3 regions of the Streptomyces sp. NPDC028635 genome follow, and region 3 is predicted to be linked to each of the others. Evidence: riboswitches for the same ligand, from Rfam matches in the RefSeq annotation. Region 3 holds a riboswitch; each other region holds the start of a gene.
What was found. Region 3 has a riboswitch for cyclic di-AMP ahead of AB0E88_RS28600 (M23 family metallopeptidase). Riboswitches for the same ligand answer to the same signal wherever they lie in the genome.
Positions count from the first base shown of each region.

Region 1: it holds a riboswitch for cyclic di-AMP, as region 3 does, so the genes downstream of both, AB0E88_RS14185 (LysM peptidoglycan-binding domain-containing M23 family metallopeptidase) here and AB0E88_RS28600 (M23 family metallopeptidase) in region 3, are expected to answer to the same signal.
Region 2: it holds a riboswitch for cyclic di-AMP, as region 3 does, so the genes downstream of both, AB0E88_RS16960 (transglycosylase SLT domain-containing protein) here and AB0E88_RS28600 (M23 family metallopeptidase) in region 3, are expected to answer to the same signal.

Region 1 covers NZ_JBEZWX010000010.1:192,384-199,409, reverse strand. Annotated here, with positions in the region: gene AB0E88_RS14205 (aspartate aminotransferase family protein) at 1-272, shown strand, start outside; gene AB0E88_RS14200 (XRE family transcriptional regulator) at 481-1,101, shown strand; gene AB0E88_RS14195 (DUF6126 family protein) at 1,098-1,220, shown strand; gene AB0E88_RS14190 (tyrosine-protein phosphatase) at 1,280-2,077, opposite strand; cyclic di-AMP (ydaO/yuaA leader) riboswitch at 2,502-2,698, shown strand; gene AB0E88_RS14185 (LysM peptidoglycan-binding domain-containing M23 family metallopeptidase) at 2,704-3,603, shown strand; gene AB0E88_RS14180 (SGNH/GDSL hydrolase family protein) at 3,888-4,673, shown strand; gene AB0E88_RS14175 (immunity 49 family protein) at 4,723-5,937, opposite strand; gene AB0E88_RS14170 (TetR/AcrR family transcriptional regulator) at 6,348-6,968, opposite strand.
Region 2 covers NZ_JBEZWX010000013.1:113,362-120,387, forward strand. Annotated here, with positions in the region: gene AB0E88_RS16945 (ABC transporter ATP-binding protein) at 1-359, opposite strand, end outside; gene AB0E88_RS16950 (DUF2092 domain-containing protein) at 406-1,686, opposite strand; gene AB0E88_RS16955 (polyprenyl synthetase family protein) at 2,171-3,181, opposite strand; cyclic di-AMP (ydaO/yuaA leader) riboswitch at 3,760-3,942, shown strand; gene AB0E88_RS16960 (transglycosylase SLT domain-containing protein) at 3,948-4,442, shown strand; gene AB0E88_RS16965 (HAD family hydrolase) at 4,479-5,285, opposite strand; gene AB0E88_RS16970 (FAD-dependent oxidoreductase) at 5,392-6,594, opposite strand; gene AB0E88_RS16975 (ATP-grasp domain-containing protein) at 6,774-7,026, opposite strand, start outside.
Region 3 covers NZ_JBEZWX010000035.1:57,669-64,694, forward strand. Annotated here, with positions in the region: gene AB0E88_RS28595 (PP2C family protein-serine/threonine phosphatase) at 668-1,801, shown strand; cyclic di-AMP (ydaO/yuaA leader) riboswitch at 2,043-2,197, shown strand; gene AB0E88_RS28600 (M23 family metallopeptidase) at 2,209-3,240, shown strand; gene AB0E88_RS28605 (PrsW family intramembrane metalloprotease) at 3,433-4,797, opposite strand; gene trmB (tRNA (guanosine(46)-N7)-methyltransferase TrmB) at 4,848-5,690, opposite strand; gene lhgO (L-2-hydroxyglutarate oxidase) at 5,862-7,026, opposite strand, start outside.

The DNA of each region.
Region 1 (7,026 bases), on a different contig from region 3:
GCAGCCGCTGGACCATGCTCCAGGCCGCCCGCAAGGGGCTGTTCGCGCAGATGGTGGTCGTCCCCCTGCTCCAGCGGCACCGGATCCTGACCCAGGTCTCCGGCGACCACCTGGAGGTGATCAAACTGATCCCGCCGCTGATCATCGACGAGGCGGATGTGGACCGCTTCGTCGACGCCTTCACCGCCGTGATGGACGACGCGCACAGCGGGAACGGTCTGATGTGGGACTTCGGCAAGACGCTGATCAAGCAGGCGGTGACGAACCGGTAGCGGCGGGTGCCGGCGGCCCCGTGATCGGGGCGGACCGGCGGGGCCCGTGGTCCGGGCCGGCCGGCAGGCCCGGTGGTCCGGCGGCAGGCCGGCGGGCTGTGCGGGGGCGGCGGGCCGGGCGGCCGTTGCGGACGGGGCGACACCGCTGCGGCTTTGCCTCTGAGGCAAGGAATTTGCCGCAGAGGCAAACGTGCGGCTGAATGGAGACATGAGCTCCTCAGAGCCCCCCGCGGAACCGGCCGGCGCACTGCCCGCCGTGGCCCCGCAGCTGCGGTCCCTGCGCCGCCGCGCCGGCCTCACCCTGGAGGCCGCCGCCCGCGCCGCCGGGCTGTCCCCGGCCCATCTGTCCCGTCTGGAGACCGGACAGCGCCAGCCCTCGCTGCCGATGCTGCTCGCGCTGGCCCGTATCTACAGTACGACCGTCTCGGAGCTGCTCGGCGAGAGCGTCGCCGAGCGGGACGCCGTGGTGCGTGCCGCGGACATGGAGCCGACGGTGGCCGGCGGCTGGACGTACCGGCAGGCGGGCGCCCCCGGTCGCGGCATGCAGGCCCTGCGGGTGCAGGTGCCGTACGGCGCGCAGGACGACATCGTGCGCGTGCACCCCGGCGAGGAGTGGCTGTACGTCCTGGCCGGACGGCTCAGGCTGCGCCTCGGGGACACCACCCACCGGCTCGGCCCGGGGGACAGCGCGCACTTCGACTCGCTGACCCCGCACCGGATCGCCGCCGAGGACCCCGGAGGCCTGGAGCTCCTGTTCGTCCACACCCTGCTGCAGAGCCCCACGGCCACACTGTGCCTGGGGCCCGCCCACCCTGGAGAGGCACGATGAGCAACTTCGAGGAGAAGTTCCCCCGGACCCTGTGGATCCGCCTCATCATCTACATCGCCGTCGGGCACGTCCTGGCCGGGTTCATCTGGCTGCTGTTCGAGCTGGGCGCCCAGCAGTAGGCGTACCTCCGTGAGCGACCCGGCGCCGGCCGGGCGCCGCCGCGGCTCGGGCGCGGCCGTCAGTCGAGCAGGCGTGCCCGCAGCCGCTCCCGGCTCTCGGGGGTGAGCCCGAGCCCCTGCTCCAGGTAGGCGTCGACGCCGCCCCAGGTCTCCTCGATGGTCTCCATGGCCGCCGTGAGGTACTCGGCGCGCGCGTCGAAGAGCGGGCTGAGCAGCTCCATCACCTCGGGAGTGTAGGCCGACTCCGCCGAGCCGCTGCGGCGCACCTTGTACCGGCGGTGTTTCTCGTTGGACTTCAGGTAGTCCTCGACGATGGCGTCCTTCTCCACGCCCAGGGCGAGCAGGGTGACCGCTATCGACAGGCCGGCGCGGTCCTTGCCCGCGGCGCAGTGCATCAGGGCCGGGACGTTGTCCTCGGCGAGCGCGTGCAGCACCCGGGAGTGCTCGCCGGTGCGCTCCTTGATGATCGTGCGGTAGGAGGCGATCATCCGGTTCGCGCCCTTGCCGTCGGCGAGGATGCCGCGCAGCTGGTCGAGATCCCCGTCGCGGACCATCTTCCAGAACTCCGCGCCGTCCGCCGGGTCCGACAGCGGCAGGTTGACGTTGCGCACGCCCGGCAGCTCGACGTCCGGGCCCTCGAGCTTCTGGTCGGCCGCGTTGCGGAAGTCGAAGATCGTGTGCAGCCCCAGGGAGGACAGGTACGCCGCGTCCTCGGCCGTGGCGTGGGCGAGGTGGCCGCTGCGGAACAGTACGCCGTGCCGCACCCGCCGTCCGTCGACCGTGGGCAGCCCGCCCACGTCTCGGAAGTTGCGCACTCCGGTCAGCTCGGGTTCGGTCGACGGCACCTGCTGCGTCACGAAGGGCTCCTCCCGCTCGTACCCGCCGACGCGGCTCGAATGGCCGACGGGTGCCCTTCGACGATACGACATGGATTCCCGGGGCAACCGGTTGTCCCCGCCCCCCGGCGACGGCGGTCGAATGGGACGGATATCCATCCACGTCGCATCTGGGCTTTCTGCCCGAATTGGCGCCTTCCTTCCAACTCGCAATGAATTGAGGGTCCCTGGGGGCGGGTGGCGTGAGGAGGGTCATAACGGTGACCGTCCGTCGTACGTCATGTCCACGTAATGGAGGCGTATTTCCCGGTGAATTGACGTACGGACAGCAGATCGAATGCACGCAGTGTGACGGCGTGTTCCGGTAGTGGATCACGAGAAACGCCCGTTCACGCAACCTTTCGCTTGTCCCCGTGCGTCTTGCTCGCTTACGTTCCCCACCGAATCCGGACGGACGCCGAATCCTGCCGCCGTCCGGCGCACCGCACCCACCCACCCGACGTACGGCAGGAGCGGGGGACCCACAGGTACGACCGCCTGTTCCGGTTCCCGGAACGGCTCTGGGGTGAAGCCGCGCCCAGCGCGGCCGGGCATCTCCAGCCCGAACCCGACAGCTCACCTCGCAGGCGCCGGAGAGGAAAAGCGCCATGCCCGCAAAGGGTAAGCACCGTCGTCCGAAGTCCCAGCGTTTCGCCCGCACCCTCGCCGTCGCCGGCACCGGTGGCGCCGCCCTCGCGCTGCCGCTCATGGGCGCCGCCGGTGCGCACGCCGCCACGCCGCAGACCGCCGCCCAGTCGGTGTCCGGCAAGGCCGTCCAGAGCCTGCCGTCCGCCGAGAAGAAGGCGCCGCGGTCCGGCGTGCGCGTCTACACGGTCAAGTCCGGCGACTACCTGTCGAAGATCGCGAACGAGCAGCACGTCGCCGGCGGCTGGAAGAAGCTCTACGAGGACAACCGCGAGGCCGTCGGCAGCGACCCGTCGCTCATCCACCCCGGTCTGAAGCTGACCCTCGGCAAGAAGGCCGCCGTGGCGCACAAGGCCGCGCCGTCGCACAAGAGCGAGGCGCCCGCGCACAAGCCCGCCGCCAAGGCCGCCGAGCCCGCGAAGGCCGAGCCGGCCCGGTCGGCGAGCACCGCCGCCGGCTTCACCCTTCCGGTCAGCGGCGCCACCATCGGCACCGCGTACCACACCCCCGGCAGCATGTGGGCCAGCGGCTACCACACCGGTGTCGACTTCGTCGTCCCGACCGGCACCACCGTCAAGGCCGTCGGCGCGGGCACCGTCGTCTCCGCCGGCTGGGGTGGCGCCTACGGCAACCAGGTCGTCATCAAGCTGAACGACGGCTACTACGCCCAGTACGCGCACCTGTCGCAGATCTCCGTCTCGGCCGGTCAGAGCGTCACCGCGGGTCAGCAGCTCGGCCTGTCCGGCGCGACCGGCAACGTGACCGGCCCGCACCTGCACTTCGAGATCCGCACCACGCCGGACTACGGCTCCGACGTGGACCCGGTCGCCTACCTGCGCGCCCACGGCGTCACCGTCGGCTGACCCCGCGCCGCCCCGGCGGCCACCCGTCTGACACGCCACCAAGGCCGGACCCCGACCCACGGGTGTCCGGCCTTCGGTGTGCCCGGCCTTCCGTGCCCGGTGCGGCCGGCGTCTCACGGCCGTCACGCGGCCCTCACGGCCGGGGCGCTTATTCCCGACGGGGCCGGACACCTGAAGTGGCTTATCTCACCGACCGTCAACCCCTGCCTACGGTCGCGTAGGTCACATTGCAGGGTGAATCATGGTCTGCCGTGGCAGACGATTCGAAGAGTGACAGCAGAGCAGTGATCGGGTCGTACGTGGCGGTGGGGGACAGCTTCACCGAGGGCGTCGGTGACCCCGGCCCCGACGGGCAGTTCGTGGGCTGGGCCGACCGTTTCGCCGTACTCCTCGCCGACCGGCGGCCCGAGGGAGACTTCACCTACACGAACCTCGCGGTGCGCGGCAAACTCCTCGACCAGATCGTGGCCGACCAGGTCCCGAGGGCCGTCGAACTCGCCCCCGATCTCGTGTCGTTCTGTGCCGGCGGCAACGACATCATCCGCCCCGGCACCGACCCCGACGAGGTCGCCGAGCGGTTCGAGAGGGCGGTCGCGCAGCTCGCCGCCGTGGCCGGCACGGTCATGGTGACGACCGGCTTCGACACCCGGGGGGTCCCGCTGCTCAAGCATCTGCGCGGCAAGATCGCCACCTACAACGGGCACGTCCGGGCGATCGCCGACCGTTACGGCTGCCCGGTGCTCGACCTGTGGTCGCTGAAGTCCGTGCAGGACCGGCGCGCCTGGGACGGCGACCGGCTGCACCTGTCGCCCGAGGGGCACACGCGTGTGGCGCTGCGGGCCGGCCAGGCGCTCGGCCTGAGGATCCCGGCCGATCCCGAGCAGCCCTGGCCGCCGCTGCCGCCGCGCGGCACGCTCGAGGTGCGGCGCGACGACGTGCACTGGGCGCGCGAGTACCTGGTGCCGTGGATCGGGCGGCGTCTGCGCGGCGAGTCCTCCGGCGACCATGTGACGGCCAAGGGCACCCTGTCCCCGGACGACATCAAGATGCGCATCGCAGCCGTCGCCTGAGCCGCGCCGCGAGGGGCGGTGCCGTACCGCGACCGCCCCTCGCCCGCCGTCAGGTCGGGAACTCCCCGTACCAGGAACCCAGGACGAGATGCCTGGGCACGTACGGCGACGAGGTGTCCACCGGGAAGCCCGAGTCGTGGGCCACGCAGGCGAGTGCCAGCGGGCCCAGGGCGACCTGGGCACGCGGGTCGCCGGAGCCCTGCCAGTAACGGGCGTGGTGCGCGAGCGCCTCGGTGAGGGCGGCCGCGAACTTCTCCTCGTCGCGTGCGATGAACCGGTGGAACAGCGCGATCGGCTGGTAGTCGACCAGGTTCAGCAAGTCGTCCGGCGTACGGGTCGCCACCTGCGGGTCGGACGCCTGGATCGTGGCGATCAGCCGGTCGGCGACCTCGTCCATGGGGCGCCGCCCGATGAAGGCCTGCAGGGTGCCGATCCAGTGGAAGAGGTAGTCGTCCGCGTCACCGGCCCGGCGCAGCGCCTCCACCGGCACCTGGCTCAGCCGCGTCAGCCGCTCGCCCTCCCGGCACACCAGCGCCAGCCAGAACGCCTCCAGCCAGGCCCGCCCGTCGCCCTGCGGAGCCTCGGGCGTGGCGAACAGCGCGGTGCCCTCCTGCATGGCGCGCACCCATGCCTCCCAGCTCTGCAGCGTCCCCGCGGTGGGGTCGTCGGCGGCCTGGGCGTGGGCGTGCGCGAGCGCCGCGGCGAAGGGGGAGGGCTTCGGGGCGCCGCGCAGCCCCTTCATCAGGTCCAGCAGCTCCTTCGGGGCCTGCACGGACAGCGAGCGCGTCCGGTCGTCGATGTGCGTGAGACACACCAGCCGTCCGCGGTGCCACCAGTACAGCCGCGGGGTCAGCGAGCCCGGCCCGTCCTGGCAGGCGCCCAGCGCGTAGGCGCCCAGGTCGTTGACCGCGTCCACGACCGTGCCGTCCACGATCGGATGGAACGCCAGCAGATGCCGTGTCGGTACGGCCACCAGCGCGCCGGCCTCCGGCAGGTCCCGGCCGGTCACCTCCCGCACCAGCTCCGGCAGCACCAGCGCCTTGCCGGCGACGAAGTGCGAGTCGCCGTGGACCGAGTGCAGCACCGCCCCCGACGCGGTGCGCACCTCCTCGTGCCGCACGGGCTCCGCGAGCAGGTTGGCCCGGCCCGCCGCCCACAGCCGATCGGCGCCCGCCCGGGCCACGTCGCCGTCGTGCAGGACGCGCACCGAGTCGTCGGTGTCCAGGGCGAGGGCCGCGAGGAGTCCCTCGGCGACCGGACGCACGTAACGGAAGTTGCCCGCCGCCTCCTTGGGGGAACGCGTCGTCGGGCAGCAGCCGCAGCCGCGTCCCGCGCAGCAGCTCCTCGGCGCTCTCGTCGCCCCGCGAGGCGTTCTCCAGGCGCGCGAAGTGCTGCCGTACCAGCTCCGGCCAGTGTTCCCCGGGCACGTCACGGCAGCGCTGGGCCAGCGTCGTGAGCGGGCTGCGGCGCCCGTCGTGCAGGAGGTCCGCGCCGGAGACGACGACGTCGTCACCGTGGCGGGCGCGCAGGTGGTCGACGGCGAGGGAGCGCAGCCACGCGGCCTGCGGCTGGGTCAGCATGGGCAACGAGGGGTCAGATGTGTGCAGTTGGTCCACCCCGGGACTCTACGAGGCGGCAGCGGACCGCCCGGCGGCGCCCCCGGGGCGGTGTCGCTCACCGTCCCTGCGTCAGCAACGCCTCCCGGGTCAGCCCGAGTTCACGGGCCAGCGCCTCATCGACCCACTCCTGCGCCCGGATCCTGGAGACCGTGCCGCCGTACGCGGTCAGCTGCACCGCGAGCCCGTCCAGCAGAGCGGTCAGCCGCAGCGCGGCGGCGGCCGGATCGGGACAGGTGAACTCGCCCGCGGCCACCCCCTCCGCGACGACCTCGGCGAGCGCCGCCTTCCACTGCCGGTCCAGGGCGCGGCCCACCTCGCGCAGCGGCGGCTCGCGCAGGGCCGCCGACCAGCCCTCGATCCACAGCCGCCAGCCCTTGGCCTGTCCCGTCGGCGCGTACCAGCGCACCGCCGCGCGCAACCGGCGCAGCGCGGTGGTACGGCGGCCGAGCAGCTCCCGCAGGCGCGCGAGGTCGGCCTCGGCGGCGTAGGCGAAGGCCGCCGCGACCAGCTTCTCCTTGGTGGAGAAGTGGTACAGCACCAGCGCGTTGCTCACGCCGAGCGCCTGGGCGACGTCGGCGATCCGCACCGCCGCCACGCCCCGCTCCTCGATCTGCTCCACGGCCGCCCGCAGGATCTCCTCCCGCCGCTCCGCCACGCTCAACCGCACTCTCGCCACGGCTGTTCACCCTAGTGCAGCGCACGGGGCCGCATACCGCGAACGCCCGGCCCTGTCC
Region 2 (7,026 bases), on a different contig from region 3:
TCGGCGGCGTCGTAGCGCAGCAGGTTGTCCCGGCCGGAGAGGAAGCCGTACAGCGCGGGCCCTTCGATCAGCGCGCCCACCTGCGGCAGTACCGAGCGGGCGGCCCGGGGCATCGGCTGCCCGAGCACCCGCGCGGCGCCGGAGGTCGGCTCGATCAGGCCCATCAGCATGCGGATGGTGGTGGTCTTGCCCGACCCGTTCGGACCGAGGAAGCCGAAGACGCTGCCCGCCGGGACGGTCAGGTCCAGGCCGTCCACGGCGAGCTGCCCGCCGCGGTAACGCTTGGTGAGGGCGCGGGTGTGGATGACGTACTCGTCCTCCGGCTCCTGCTCACCCCGCGCGGCGGGCGCTGCGTCCATCGGCTCCCCGATCGTCTCCCGTGGGCCGGCGGTGTCTCCCGCCGGCTTACCTGCCCGCGTCGGCGGCCTTCACCAGGGCGTCCTTGGTGACCGCGCCGACGTAGACCTTGCCGTCGTCGGTGATCAGGGCGTTCACCAGGCGGGTGGAGAACACCGTGCCCTTGCCGAACTTGCCCGAGACCTTGTCGCCGAGCGAGTCCAGGAAGCCGCCGAGGTCGCCGCCGACCTCGCTGCCGGAGGGCACACCGCCCTTGGCGCCGGTGTCGAGGACCGCGATGGCGTTCCAGCCCTCACCGAGGACCTTGGCTCCGCCGAGCCCCTTGCCCGGCGCCCCGCCCGGCACGGGCAGGAGGTGCTCGGGGAGCCCGCCCTTCAGCGGACCGTCGCCGTGGGGGCGATCGCCCTTGGCGTGCTCACGGTCGCCGCCCTCGGTGACCTTGGCCCCCTTGGGCGGGGTGAAGTCGAAGGTGGAGGCGGCCGGTCGGGCGAAGCTGACGTGCGTGAAGCCGGCGTCGACCACGGCTGCGCCGCCGCTCTTCGGGGTCAGGGTGAACTTCAGCGGCACGCCGGTCTTCGCGTCCACGGCGATGGTGATCCCGCCGACCGTGCTGCCGGACTGCTTGGGCTTGATCAGCAGCTTGTAGGCGTCGCGGCCGGCGACCTGGGCGGTGCCGTCCACCGTGACGGCGGTCGTGGAGTCGACGGCCTTGAGGGCCTGCTCGGCGAAGTCCTTGGGGGTGCCGGAGAAGTCGTCCGTGCCCCGCGTGTCCTTGCGCTGGTCCTTGCCCTGGTCCTCGCCGGTGGCGTCCGAGGTGGCGTGGTACACCTCGTTGGACTTGCTGTCGTAACCCCAGACGTCCTTGCCGTTGTGGATCAGGCTGTACTCGGCGGCGTCCTCCAGCACCGACACCTTCTGCCGGTCCGGACCGTCGGCCGCGACCCGCAACGTGTGCGAACCGGTGGCGAGTTCGGTGATCTTGGCGGACGGATCGGCGGCCGAGCCGTCACCGGAGCCGCCCGCCTTCCCGCCGAGACCGCCCGCGAGCCCGCCTACGTCGGGCAGCCCGAGGTCGGTGGTGATCCGCACGGTGCCCGACATCTGCCGGCCGTCCGACGCCGCGATCTTCTCGATGAGCTGCTGCGCGGTGATCTTCGGCAGATCCGGGTCGCCCGAGCTGGCGAGCGCGGGGACGATCCCGATCGTCGCGGCGGCCACGCCCACGACGGTCGCGGGCACGACGTACCGCGCGGCCCTGCGACGCCCCCCGCCCGACGAGCCGGGCTCCTGCACGGCCGTCGCCCTGTCATCGCTTCCATACGGTGCCATGTGTGCGCTACCTCCGTCGTCGGCGGCGGCTGTCCTTCCCGTGACCCCCGGCGCGTGCTCCCGGCGGGCCCCACCCCAAGCCGCCATTCTCACCCGAATCGGTGAGGAGTGGTGTCTTCCGTGCTTTCCATGAGACCAAATCGGCCGCCGGGAAGCGTCACTCCACGGACGCAACTGCGTGTACTGCTGGGGTATGACATGGCGGGGGCTCAGGTCGCCCTACCCGTAGGGGAGGTGGGGGACCGGAGAGCCACGGGAACGAGCAGCTGGGCCCCACCCGGGGGTGCGGATGCGCCGGGAGGAGGTGTCCACCCGAGCCGTGGTGCGGCGGTAGGTCAACCCGGGGGTGCGGTCACGCCAGGGGGAGGTCTCCAGCCGGGGTGTGGCGACGGCTCCACCGAGGGTGCGCTCACGCCAGGAGGAGGTGTCCATCCGGGGGTGGGCACGCCGCGCCCGCGAGGCGGAACCGCCCGGGCGGCTGCGGTCAGCCCGCCCGGTGCACCACCGCGTCGCACAACTCCATCAGCGCCGCCTTGGCGCCGCACTCCCGCAGCGGAGCCAGCGCCGCACGCGCCTCCTCGGCGTAGCGGACGGTGTCGCGCCGCGCCTGCTCCAGCGCGGGGTGCGCGCGCAGCGCGGTCAGCGCCTCCGCGTGTCGCGCGTCGTCGCTCAGATCGGAGTCCAGCAGCTCGCACAGCGCCCGGTCCTCCGGCAGCCCCAGCCGCTCGGCCTGCTCCCGCAGCCGCAGCACCGGCAGCGTAGGAATGCCCTCGCGAAGATCCGTGCCCGGCGTCTTGCCGGACTCGTGCGAGTCGGAGGCGATGTCGAGCACGTCGTCGGCCAGCTGGAAGGCGACACCCAGCCGCTCGCCGTACTGGGTCAGCACGTCCACGACCGTCTCGTCGGCGCCGGACATCATCGCGCCGAACCGGCACGACACCGCCACCAGCGATCCGGTCTTGCCGCCGAGCACCTCGAGGTAGTGGTCGACCGGGTCGCGCCCGTCCTGCGGCCCCGCGGTCTCCAGGATCTGCCCGGTGACCAGCCGCTCGAACGCCAGCGCCTGAACCCGCACCGCCTCGGGACCGAGGTCGGCGAGGATCTGCGAGGCCCGCGCGAAGAGGAAGTCGCCGGTCAGTACGGCGACCGAGTTGCCCCACCGCGTGTTCGCGCTGGGCACCCCGCGCCGTACGGCGGCCTCGTCCATGACGTCGTCGTGGTACAGCGTCGCGAGGTGGGTCAGCTCGACCACGACCGCCGACGGCACCACACCCGGCGCATACGGATCACCGAACTGCGCCGCCAGCATCGCGAGCAGCGGCCGGAACCGCTTCCCGCCCGCCCGCACCAGGTGCTGCGCGGCCTCCGTGATGAAGGGAACCTCGCTCTTGGTGGCCTCGAGCAGCCCTTCCTCGACAGCCGCCAATCCGGCCTGGACATCGGCCTCGAGAGCCTGGTCCCGCACGCTAAGCCCGAACGGCCCGACGACGGTCACGAGGGGTCTCCTGTCTGCTGGTGCCGGTAGGCGATTACACGGTTTGTCGATAGGTCGCTGACATCACTCAAGTCAGCGTATCCGGTCACGTTTCGATCACCGATAGCGCCCACGGTTACAGGCCAGGTGGTATCGGATCACGCCCGATATGTTTATCGATCAAATCTGATCGGCCGAAAAGTACCGATATCAACCACGCGCGTGCCGCGAAGACCATCCCCCACCCTCCGTGAGGCACCCCGTCACAGCGCGCCACAACACGACCCGACTGCCCGTTTTGCCGTAATTAATCAGCCGATTCACCTTGGCCGCCTTAGTACCAAATGTGTTTCCCGTGTGACACCAGTGAATTGGGTCACGCGCCGCCCTCACCGGCCTTCTCTCCGTCTGCCCCGGGTTTCGCCAGTCCCCACAAGCGAGTTGAGCCTTGCCGATCACAAAGGATCAAGCCCCCCAAACACCCCGGACCAAGGTCAACCAGGGCATTAGGTGAAACCGGTACTTGTTCCCGGCATCAGCTCTCGCATAACTTCCCGGCCTGTCGGATGGACGCCCAATCCTGCCGCCGTCCGGCATCCACCATCGGACCAACTCATCCGTGTACGGCAGGAGCGGGGGACCCAGGTAAGTCGCCGAGCCGGACGTCGTCACCCCGACGACGCCCCGGACCGGCTTGGGGTGAAGCCGTGCCGCAACCGCGGCCGGCCGGGCATCTCCAGCCCGAACCCGACAGCTCACCTCGCAGGCGTGGGAGAGGAACTTCGTCATGTCTGCTGCCGGTCAGCACCGCCGCACCCGCACGTCCCGCCTCGTCCGCACCCTCGCCGTCGCCGGCACCGGTGCCGCCGCCCTCGCGCTGCCGCTCTTCGGCGCCACCAGCGCCTCCGCCGCCACCCCGGCGACCAGCGCCACCGTGATCACGGCCGCCAACTCGGTCTACCCGAACAACCTCGACGGCTGGATCCGCCAGTCGCTGGACATCATGTCCCGGCACGGCATCCCGGGCACCTACGACGGGATCTACCGCAACATCATCCGCGAGTCCTCCGGCAACCCCGCCGCCATCAACCTGTGGGACTCCAACGCGGCCGCCGGCACCCCGTCCAAGGGCCTGCTCCAGGTGATCGACCCGACGTTCCTCGCCTACCACGTGTCCGGCACCTCCATGGACCCGTACGACCCGATCGCCAACATCACCGCTGCCTGCAACTACGCGGCCGCCCGCTACGGCTCGATCGACAACGTCTTCAGCGCGTACTGAGCCACCACCCCACGCGAGAAGCCGTGAGTCGCTGCCTCACGGGAAGAGTCGTTCGAGGACGACGGCGATGCCGTCGTCCTCGTTCGACAAGGTGACCTCGTCGGCCACGGCCTTCAGCTCCGCATGGGCGTTGGCCATGGCCACCCCCCGGGCGGCCCAGGCGAACATCGGGATGTCGTTCGGCATGTCCCCGAACGCGAGCGCCCGCTCGGGGCCGAGGCCGAGATGGTCGGCCGCCAGCGCGAGCCCCGTCGCCTTGGTGACGCCGCACGGCTGCAGTTCCACGGTCCCCGGCCCCGACATGGTCACCGTCGCGAGGGAACCGACCACCGCGCGCGCCGTCGCCGCCAGTTCGTCGTCGGACAGCTCGGGATGGCGCAGCAGCACCTTGCTGATCGGCTCGCCCCACAGATCGTCGCGCCGCCCGACCCGCACCGCCGGCAACGTCGGGTGCGGCATCCGGTAGCCGGGCTCGATCAGCGTCAGCCCGTCCACGCCGTCCTGGTCGACCGCGGCGTACACCTCCCCCACCTCGGCCTCGATCTTGCCGAGCGCGGTCTCGGCCAGCTCCCGGTCGAGCGTCACCGACCACAGCAGACGGCCGGCCCCCGCGTCGTACACCTGCGCGCCCTGGCCGCACACCGCGAGCCCCGTGCAGCCGAGGTCCTCCAGCAGCGGCCGCACCCGGGGCGCCGGGCGGCCCGTCACCACCAGGTGGCGGGCGCCGGCGTTCGCCACCCGCGCGAGCGCGGCCCGGGACCGGTCGGACAGCGTGTCGTCGCCGCGCAGCAGCGTTCCGTCCAGGTCAGTGGCGATGAGGGCATATGCGAGGGGTGCGGCCATGATCAGAGAATACGGACCCCGCAGGTCACCCGTTCACCACTCGTTACGCCGCTCCGTCCGGCCCCCGCACAGGGCCGCCGCCGCTCCGCGCGGGTCCGCCGTCCCCTCAGCCGTGCGCCGCCACCAGATGCCGGGCCAGCCGTGGCGAGGCGAACTCCGTGCCGCACACGAACCGCATCACCGGGCCGTACGATCCGGCCGCCGGCAGACCCGTGAAGTACAGGCCGGGGACCGACGAGACGTACCCGGCGCCGAGCCTCGGGGTGCCGCGGCTGACGGCGAGCGCGGTGCGCAGCCCGTGGCCGAGGAAGTCCATGGCGGCGAGGTTCACCCGGTAGCCGGTGGCCGCGATGACGTGGTCGGCGGCCAGCCGCTCGGTGCGGCCGGCGTGACTGCGCACGGTGAGGGTGGCGCCCTCGCCCGTCGACTCCGCCCGCACGATCCGCTGCACCTCGCTGACCTGCACCTTTCCCGCGAAGCGCTCACGCAGCCACCAGGCGCCGAGCGGTCCGAGGACCCGGCGGACCAGGTAGTGGCGTATCTCGGCGGGCAGATAGCGGTACGGGTGCGGGTAATAGCTGAGGGCCCACAGCGACCAGGCCCGGCCGAAGGGCGACTGAGGGCGCAGCCGGGGCTGGTCCCACGGCGCCGCGCCGAAGGCGACCCGCCCCCGGCCGCGGGCCACCACCCGCACCCGGGCCCCGGCCTCGGCGGCGAGCGCCGCCGTCTCCAGCGCGGACTGTCCGGCGCCGACGACGATCAGCTCACGGCCGGCGAACCGGGACAGGTCGTGGTGCTGGGAACTGTGCGAGACGGGCGCTGTCGGAGCCGGTCCGTCCGGGGCGGCCGCGGCCAGCTCGCGGGGCAGGTGGGACAGGCCGGACAGTCCGGTGGCGACGACGACGGCCCGCGCGGCGAGCTGCTCCCCCGAGTCCAGCTTCAGTTCGAAGCCGCCCCCGGTGCGCCGGTCCACGGAGACCACCCGCACCCGCTCCAGGTCGGGCACCAGCTTCTGCTGGAACCACTCGCCGTAGGCGATGAACGTCTCCACGGGAATGATGTCCTCGTCGGTGACCAGCCGCCGGATGCCGGCCGCGTCGCAGTAGTCGGCGAGGGTGTAGCCGCGCTGCGGGCAGTCGATGCTGGAGGCCACGGGGGTCGACTTCAGGAGCATGCCGGCGGGCATGTTGTCGCGCCAGCTGACCATGGGGTCGCCGAAGACGCGGACGGGCACGCCACGGGCGCGCAGATGGGCGGCGGTGGACAGGCCGAAGGGGCCTGCCCCGAGGACTGCTACCGGTTGGTTCACGAAGTCCCTCCCCAGGACGTCATGTCGTCACTTCGCGGTGTAGTCGTGGTGCGGCGCCACTTAGCGGTGTCGTGGCCTCGCGATGGCGCCACTTCGCTGTGTCGTGGCCTCGCGGTGTCGTGGCTTCGCGGTGTCGTGGCTTCGCGGTGTCGTGGCTTCGTGTTCCGGCCGGGAGGAGGCTACGGCTGGTGGCGTCCGCCCGGTCCGGTGCTGCCGCGGCGGTGGGTCCGCCACAGCTGACTGAGGTGCTTCGCGCCGGGTCGCACGAAGCGCGCGAGCATCGTGAGGAACGGCAGCGGGTCGTCACCCGCGAACCAGGCCAGTTCCGTGCCGCTCGCCCGGGCCGGTGCGTGCGGCGTCGTATAACCGCTGCGGCGATAGGCGAGCAGGGCGGCCAGGTCGATGTTCTCCACGATGTAGCGGTGGCCGGCG
Region 3 (7,026 bases):
GGTTTTTTACGTCACGACCGGCGCGTGGGCCTCGTTTCTGCCACTCGGCCCGCTCTCCACTCGGCCCGCTCTGCCACTCGGCCCGCTCTGCCGCTGGGCCCGGCGCCGCCCGGCCCTCGGCAGTCGGACACCGGGCCGCCCCGGCTGTCCGTCGCTGGGGCCGCAGCCCTCCGGCATTCCACTGCTGGGCTCGCCGCCCGCCCCGGCTGTCCGTCGCTGGGGCTCGCCGTCTTCCGGCTGCACGCCGCCGGCCCGTCCGCCCCCGGCCGGCTCGCCGCCCCCGGCTGCACGCCGCCGGGGCTCGCCGGCGCCCGGTGTCATCCGGTCGGCCCTCACCGCTCGCCGCTCGCGCCCGCACCGGCAAGCCTGGACGGGCGGGACGACGGCGGACAGGGACGGTGGGAGACGAGCGGTGCGGCCTGGAGACGTGACGGACGACGGGCCGTACCCCCGGACCGGCAGGCGCGTTCCCGAGGCCGGGGCTGGCCCACGGGCCGGCGGTCGTGTTCCGGAGGCCGGGGCGGGCTCTCTGGCCGACGGATGGGTTCCCGGTGCCGGGACGGGATCCGCCGCCCGCGGATGCGCCTCCGATCCCCCTGCCGACGGACCGGGGGCCCCGGCCCTCGACCCCGGCTCCCGGTCCGCCCTGCGGCTGCCCGATGCCTTCGTGCCCGAGCCCGGGCCGGGGCCCGTCCCCGGCGACGGTGGGGAACCGCGGCCCGGGGAGGGCCGGAGGATCTCCCTCGCGCGCACCTTCGTACGGATCCTGCCGGCGCTGCTCATCGCCGCCGGCGCGGTCTACGACTACTGCACCCCGTCCGACTTCACGGCGGTCCCCTTCTTCACCGCCGCGCCCCTGGTCGCCGCCCCGCTCTACAGCCGCCGCGGCACCGTGCTCACCGGGCTCGCCGCCGTCGTCGTCGTGCTCGGGCTGCATCTGACGATCGGCATCGTCTGGCACACCGACGCCGTCACCGAGCTGGTGACCGTCGCCACGGTCGCCGTCCTGGCCGTCCTGATCAACGCCCTCGCGCGCCGCAGCAGCGAGCAGCTCGCCTCCGCGCGCGAGGTCGCCGAGGCCGCCCAGCGCGCTGTACTGCCCGAACCCGCCGAAGAGATCGGCGGGTTCCAGATCGCCGCCTGCTACGAGGCCGCGCGCGCCGACGCCTTCATCGGCGGTGATCTGTACGCCGTCCAGGACAGCCCGTACGGCGTCCGCCTGATCGTCGGGGACGTGCGCGGCAAGGGCATGGGCGCGGTGGCGGCCGTGGCCGTGGTCATCGGGGCGTTCCGGGAGGCCGCCGAGCAGGAGGCCACCCTGGAGGCGGTCGCCCAGCGGCTGGAGCGGGCGCTGGCCCGCGAGGGCGCCCGGCGCGACGGGCTCGACGCCTTCGAGGGGTTCACCACCGCCGTTCTCGCCGAACTCCCGCACGGCGACGGTGTCGTCCGCGTCCTCAACCGCGGTCATCCGCCGCCGGTGCTGCTGCACGCCGACGGCACCCTGCGCGCGCTGCTGCCCGCCGAACACGCGCTGCCGCTCGGCATGGGCGAGCTGGGCCCGTCGCCGGACCGCGCCGAGGAGGTCGTCTTCCCCGGCGGTGCCACGCTGCTGCTGTACACCGACGGCCTCTCCGAGAGCCGCGACCGCCATGGCCGCTTCTACGACGTCGAGACGCGGCTCGCCGGACGTGTCGTCACCGCGCCCGGCGCCCTGCTCGCCGCGGTCGCGAAGGATGTGCGCCGGCACTCGGGGGGCGGCATGGCGGACGACATGGCGCTGCTGGCCGTCCGCCGGCCGTGAAGGTCACGGTGGGTGAGTGGATGACCGCCCTGTGCATAACAATTGACGCACCATCACCAAAAAGAGGTTTTGGACGTGACGCCTGAGGGGCGGTCAAGTCGCCCCTTTTGCACCGGTCGTGGCGTGAAAGTCCAGGCCGAGAATGTTAATGATCAAGACGAACGGCTTGGAATCATGCCGCCGGGTCTATTAACGTTCGATAACGCAGCGCGGTCGTCCCAGCCGTCACAAGAGACGGCTCCGTGCTCACGCGCCGAATCCCGTAGGGAACCGGGGAACCACCACCTTGGGGTGAATCTCGCGTCAGCCGCCGTCGACGACGGCCGGTATACGCGCGTAGGAGACCTTCCTGCTCCGAACCCGTCAGCTAACCCGGTAGGCGAACGGAAGGAAAGGAGTACGCCCGCGTGGCGTCCAACCGGCCTGCCCCGACAGCCCCGTTCGTGCCGAGCCAGCAGGGCCCCGAGACCCTCGTCTACGGCGGCCACCGCACCGACGAGGGCCCTTGGGAGGAGTGGAACCCCACTGAGGAGTCCGTCCGTCCCGTCCGCGGCCGGCACCGCGTCGCCAAGCAGCGCGGCGGACTCGCCCGCAGCTCCACCGTCCTCGGCGTCGGCGTCATCGCCGCCGTCGGCGCGGGCGGCATGGCCAGCGCGCAGACCGGCAAGCCGCCGGTCTCCATCTCCATGCCCGACCTGCCCTCGGTCGGCTCACTGATCTCCGACCACGAGGACGCCGCGCCCCAGGGCTCCGCCACCCCGCTGAGCGACATCGTCAGCTCCGCCGACACCGCGCAGGGCACCTCCGACGCCGGTGAGGCGCTGCGCAACCGGATCATGGCCCAGGCCGAGTCGCAGCAGGTGCAGGTCGACGTCAAGGCGCAGGCCGCCGCCCAGGCCGCCGTGGCCAAGCAGGCCGCCGAGGACGCCGCCAAGGCCGAGCAGGAGGCCGCCGCCAAGGCCGCCGCCGCGAAGGAGAAGGCGGAGGCGGAGGCGAAGAAGAAGGCCGAGGCCGAGCGCCTGGCCGAACTGGCCAAGCAGTACGCGCTGCCGACCTCCTCCTACACCCTCACCTCCCGCTTCGGGCAGGCCGGCTCGATGTGGTCCTCCGGCTACCACACCGGCCTGGACTTCGCCGCCCCCACCGGCACGCTGATCAAGGCCGTCCACACCGGCACCATCACCGAAGCGGGCTGGGCCGGCTCCTACGGCTACCGCACGATCCTCACCCTCGACGACGGCACCGAGCTGTGGTTCTGCCACCAGTCGTCGATCAGCGTCAGCGTCGGGCAGAAGGTCGCCACCGGTGACGTCATCGGCCGCGTCGGCGCCACCGGCAACGTCACCGGCCCGCACCTGCACCTGGAGGTGCACCCCGACGGGCAGGCCTCCGGCATCGACCCGATGGCGTGGCTGCAGGACAAGGGCCTCACCCCCTGACACCACGGCCCGCTCCAGAACCCCGGCGGTCCTGACGGCAAACCCCCCGACGTCAGGGCTGCCGGTTTCCGTGTGCCGCGGTGTTCGCACCTCCGGTCGATCCGCGTGCGGAACGGTCGATCAGGTCCGAGGCGCGTTGCAACAGGACATGACCGCTCTGACCGGAGCCTTCCGATGCCCCGGCGCCCGTCTCTACGAGCGGTAGGGGTTGTACGCCGGGTAGCCCGGGTACGCCGGATGGGCGCCGTACCCCGCGTGCCCGGCGTACGGCAGGTGCGGCCGCGCCGCCCCGGGGGCCTGCCACGGGTGCGCGGGCCACGGCAGCATCACCGGCACCGGGGGCGCGGCCGCCCGGGCCGCGTACTCCAGCGCCGGCCGGGCCCGCTCCCGCAGCCGCCACAGCTCGTTCAGCAGCTCCCTCTCGCGTACGACGAAGTCGGCGCCGGCGCGGCCGCGGCGGCCCCGGTGCCGCAGGAACGCCAGGGACGTCGCGTACGCCTCGTAGCGCCCGACCTCCTTCGCCCCCGGCTTGCCCAGGTGGTGCGCGGCGTACTCGCGCGCCATGCGGCGCGCCCGCATCGAGCCGAGCGCGAACGGCTCGGCGGGCGCGAGCCAGCCCGCGGCGACATAGGCGGGCAGCTCCTCGCGGATCGTGCGCAGCCCCCGCTGCCGGGTCCAGATCACCAGCCAGGTCAGCAGCCCGAACGCGGGCATCATGAAGCCGCCGTACACGGCGAAGAAGCCGAACGGACCGAAGGACGCCGAGCCGTTCCACAGAGCGTGCATGCACATGGCCAGCAGCAGCCCGCCCAGCGGGAGCAGGACCCGGCGCAGGCGCCGGCCCTCGCCGTACAGCGCGGCGATGCCGAAGCCGATACCGGTCATGGTGGTGAACAGCGGATGCGCGAACGGCGACATGATCACGCGGACGAAGAAGGTCGCCGCGGTGACGGAGGCGATGCCCCGGCCGCCGGTGAGCTGGTCGGTGCCGAAGGCGGTGCCGAGGTAGAGGATGTTCTCGGTGAACGCGAAGCCGGTGGCGGTGACACCCGCTATCACCACGCCGTCGACGAGCCCGGTGAAGTCGCGTCTGCGGAAGAGGAAGACGAGCAGGACGGCGGCGGCCTTCGCCGACTCCTCCACGATCGGCGCTATCACCGTGGCGCCGAGGGTGTCCGCGCCGGCCGGGTCCGCGGTCGCCGTCGCTATCCACTTCGTCGCGAAGCTGTTGGCGACGATCGCTATCAGCGCAGCCGCGCAGGCGCCCCAGGCGAAGGAGAACAGCAGGTTCCGCCAGGGGCCGGGCTCGACCCGGTCCAGCCAGCGGAAGGCGGCGGTCAGCAGCGGTACCGGGAAGACGGCGAGCCCCAGCCCGACCAGGAAGCCCTCGGTGCCGGTCTGCTCGCGCACCAGCGCGAGGATGACCAGACCGGACAGGGCGAGCAGCGTGATGAGCGCGCCGTACCGCACCCCTCTGCGCTGCCACCAGTGCGGGTGATGGAGCGCACCGTCGCCGGGGCCGCTGGGGTAGGTCGGATACGGGGGACTCGTGGCCACGGCATTGACCCTAACGAGGGAGGGCGCCGCCCGCGACGTTGACGGCTGCGTCAGCGCGGGTCCGAGTCGCTCCGCGGATGCGGTACGCGGCGAAAGAGCAGGTCGTTCACGACGTGGCCCTTGTCCAGGCCCTGGCCCTCGAAGCGGGTCAGCGGCCGGAACGCGGGGCGCGGGGCGAAGCCGCTGTCCGGCTGGGTGTTCTCGAAGTCGGGGTGCGCGGTGAGCACCTCGAGCATCTGCTCCGCGTAGGGCTCCCAGTCGGTGGCGCAGTGCAGGATCGCCCCGGGCCTCAGCCGGGTCGCGGCGAGGGTGAGGAACTCCGGCTGGATCAGCCGGCGCTTGTGGTGCCGCTTCTTGGGCCACGGGTCCGGGAAGAAGACGCGCAGGCCGTCCAGCGCGTCGGGGGTGAGCATCTCGCGCAGCAGGATGATCGCGTCGCCGTTGCCGACGCGGATGTTGGACAGGCCGTGGTGGTCGGCGAGGTTCAGCAGGTTGCCCTGGCCGGGGGTGTGCACGTCCACGGCGAGGATGTTGGTGCCGGGGTCGGCGGCGGCCATCTGCGCGGTGGCCTCACCCATGCCGAAGCCGATCTCCAGCACGACGGGGTGGTCGTTGCCGAACAGCTCGGTCAGATCGAGGGTGCGCTGCCCGTCGATGTCCAGCCCCCACTGGGGCCACAGCCGCTGCAGGGCGTCGGCCTGTCCGGCGGTGACCCGGCTGCGGCGCGGCTGGAAGCTGCGGATGCGCCGCTCGAAGTGCGACCCGGCGGGGTCGGCCTTCGGCCCGTCCGGGAACCGCGGCTCACCCTTGGCCCGGGTGTGCCGGACGGAGACGCCGGGGTCCGCCGCACCGGCGGGCTGGGGGGTTTCGGGAGCGTTGAGGGAGTCAGACACAGTGGGACCGATTGTACGGAGGCGCTCCGCGATGCGAGGACGCCGCTGGTGGGGGTGGGTGCGGGCCGCGGGCGTCCGAGGGTGGGTGGGGGCCGGCCGCGCGGTTCCGCGCGCCCCTGGCTCGCCTGCCTCGCCCTGCGCCGGCTCCTGTCTGCCTTCCCTTCGCGTCGGTCACGCCTCGGCGAGTGCCTTCAGCGCTCTACGGGCCACCTCTCTGCCGATCGGCAGGGATGCCGTGGCGGCCGGGGACGGGGCGTTCAGGACGTGCACGGTGCGTGCTCCCTCCCTGATCAGGAAGTCGTCCACGAGCGTGCCGTCCCGCAGGACCGCCTGGGCCCGCACGCCCGGGTCCGTGCGCACCAGGTCCTCTTCCTCCACGGCCGGCAGCAGCCGTCGTACGGCGTCGACGAACGCCGCCTTGGACACCGACCGGCGCAGCTCGCCGGCGCCGTACCGCCAGTGGCGGCGGGCTATCTGCCAGGAGCCGGGCCAGGCCAGCGTCCCCGCCAGCTCCCGCGGCCGGACGACCCCCCAGCCGTACCCCTCCCGGGCCAGGGCCGGGACCGCGTTGGGGCCGACGTGGACGCCGCCGTCGATGCCCCGGGTCAGGTGGACCCCGAGGAAGGGGAACGCCGGGTCAGGCACCGGGTAGACCAGGCCCTTCACCAGCTCCGGCCGCGCCAGCTCGTAGTACTCCCCGCGGAACGGGATGATCCGGACCTCGGGGTCGTCACCGGTCAGCCCGGCCACCTCGTCGCAGTACAGCCCGGCGCAGTTCACCAGGGCGCGGGCGCGGACGACGTCACCCGCCGCCGTGCGCACGGCGACGCCGAGCGAGGGCCGCCGGTCGACCTGGACGACCCGAGAGCCGTAGCGGATCTCCGCGCCGGAGGCCTCGGCGAGCTGCCGGGCCACGCCGACGTAGTCGCAGATCCCCGTCGTGCCGACATGGATCGCGGCGAGGCCGCGCACCTCCGGCTCGTACTCGGCGATCTGCGAGGCGCCCAGCTCCCGCACCGGAATGCCGTTCTCCCGGCCGCGCTGCACCAGCGCGTGCAGCCGGGGCAGCTCGTCCCGCTCCGTCGCGACGATCAGCTTGCCGGTGACGGCGTGCGCGATGCCGTACTCCGCGCAGAACTTGACCATCTCCGCCGCGCCGCGCACCGCGTACCGCGCCTTGAGCGAGCCCGGCTTGTAGTAGATCCCGCTGTGGATGACGCCGCTGTTGCGCCCCGTCTGGTGCCGGGCCGGGCCGGTCTCCTTCTCCAGCACCGTCACCCGCGTGCCCGGCGCGGCACGCGTGATCGCGTACGCGGTGGACAGCCCGACGATCCCA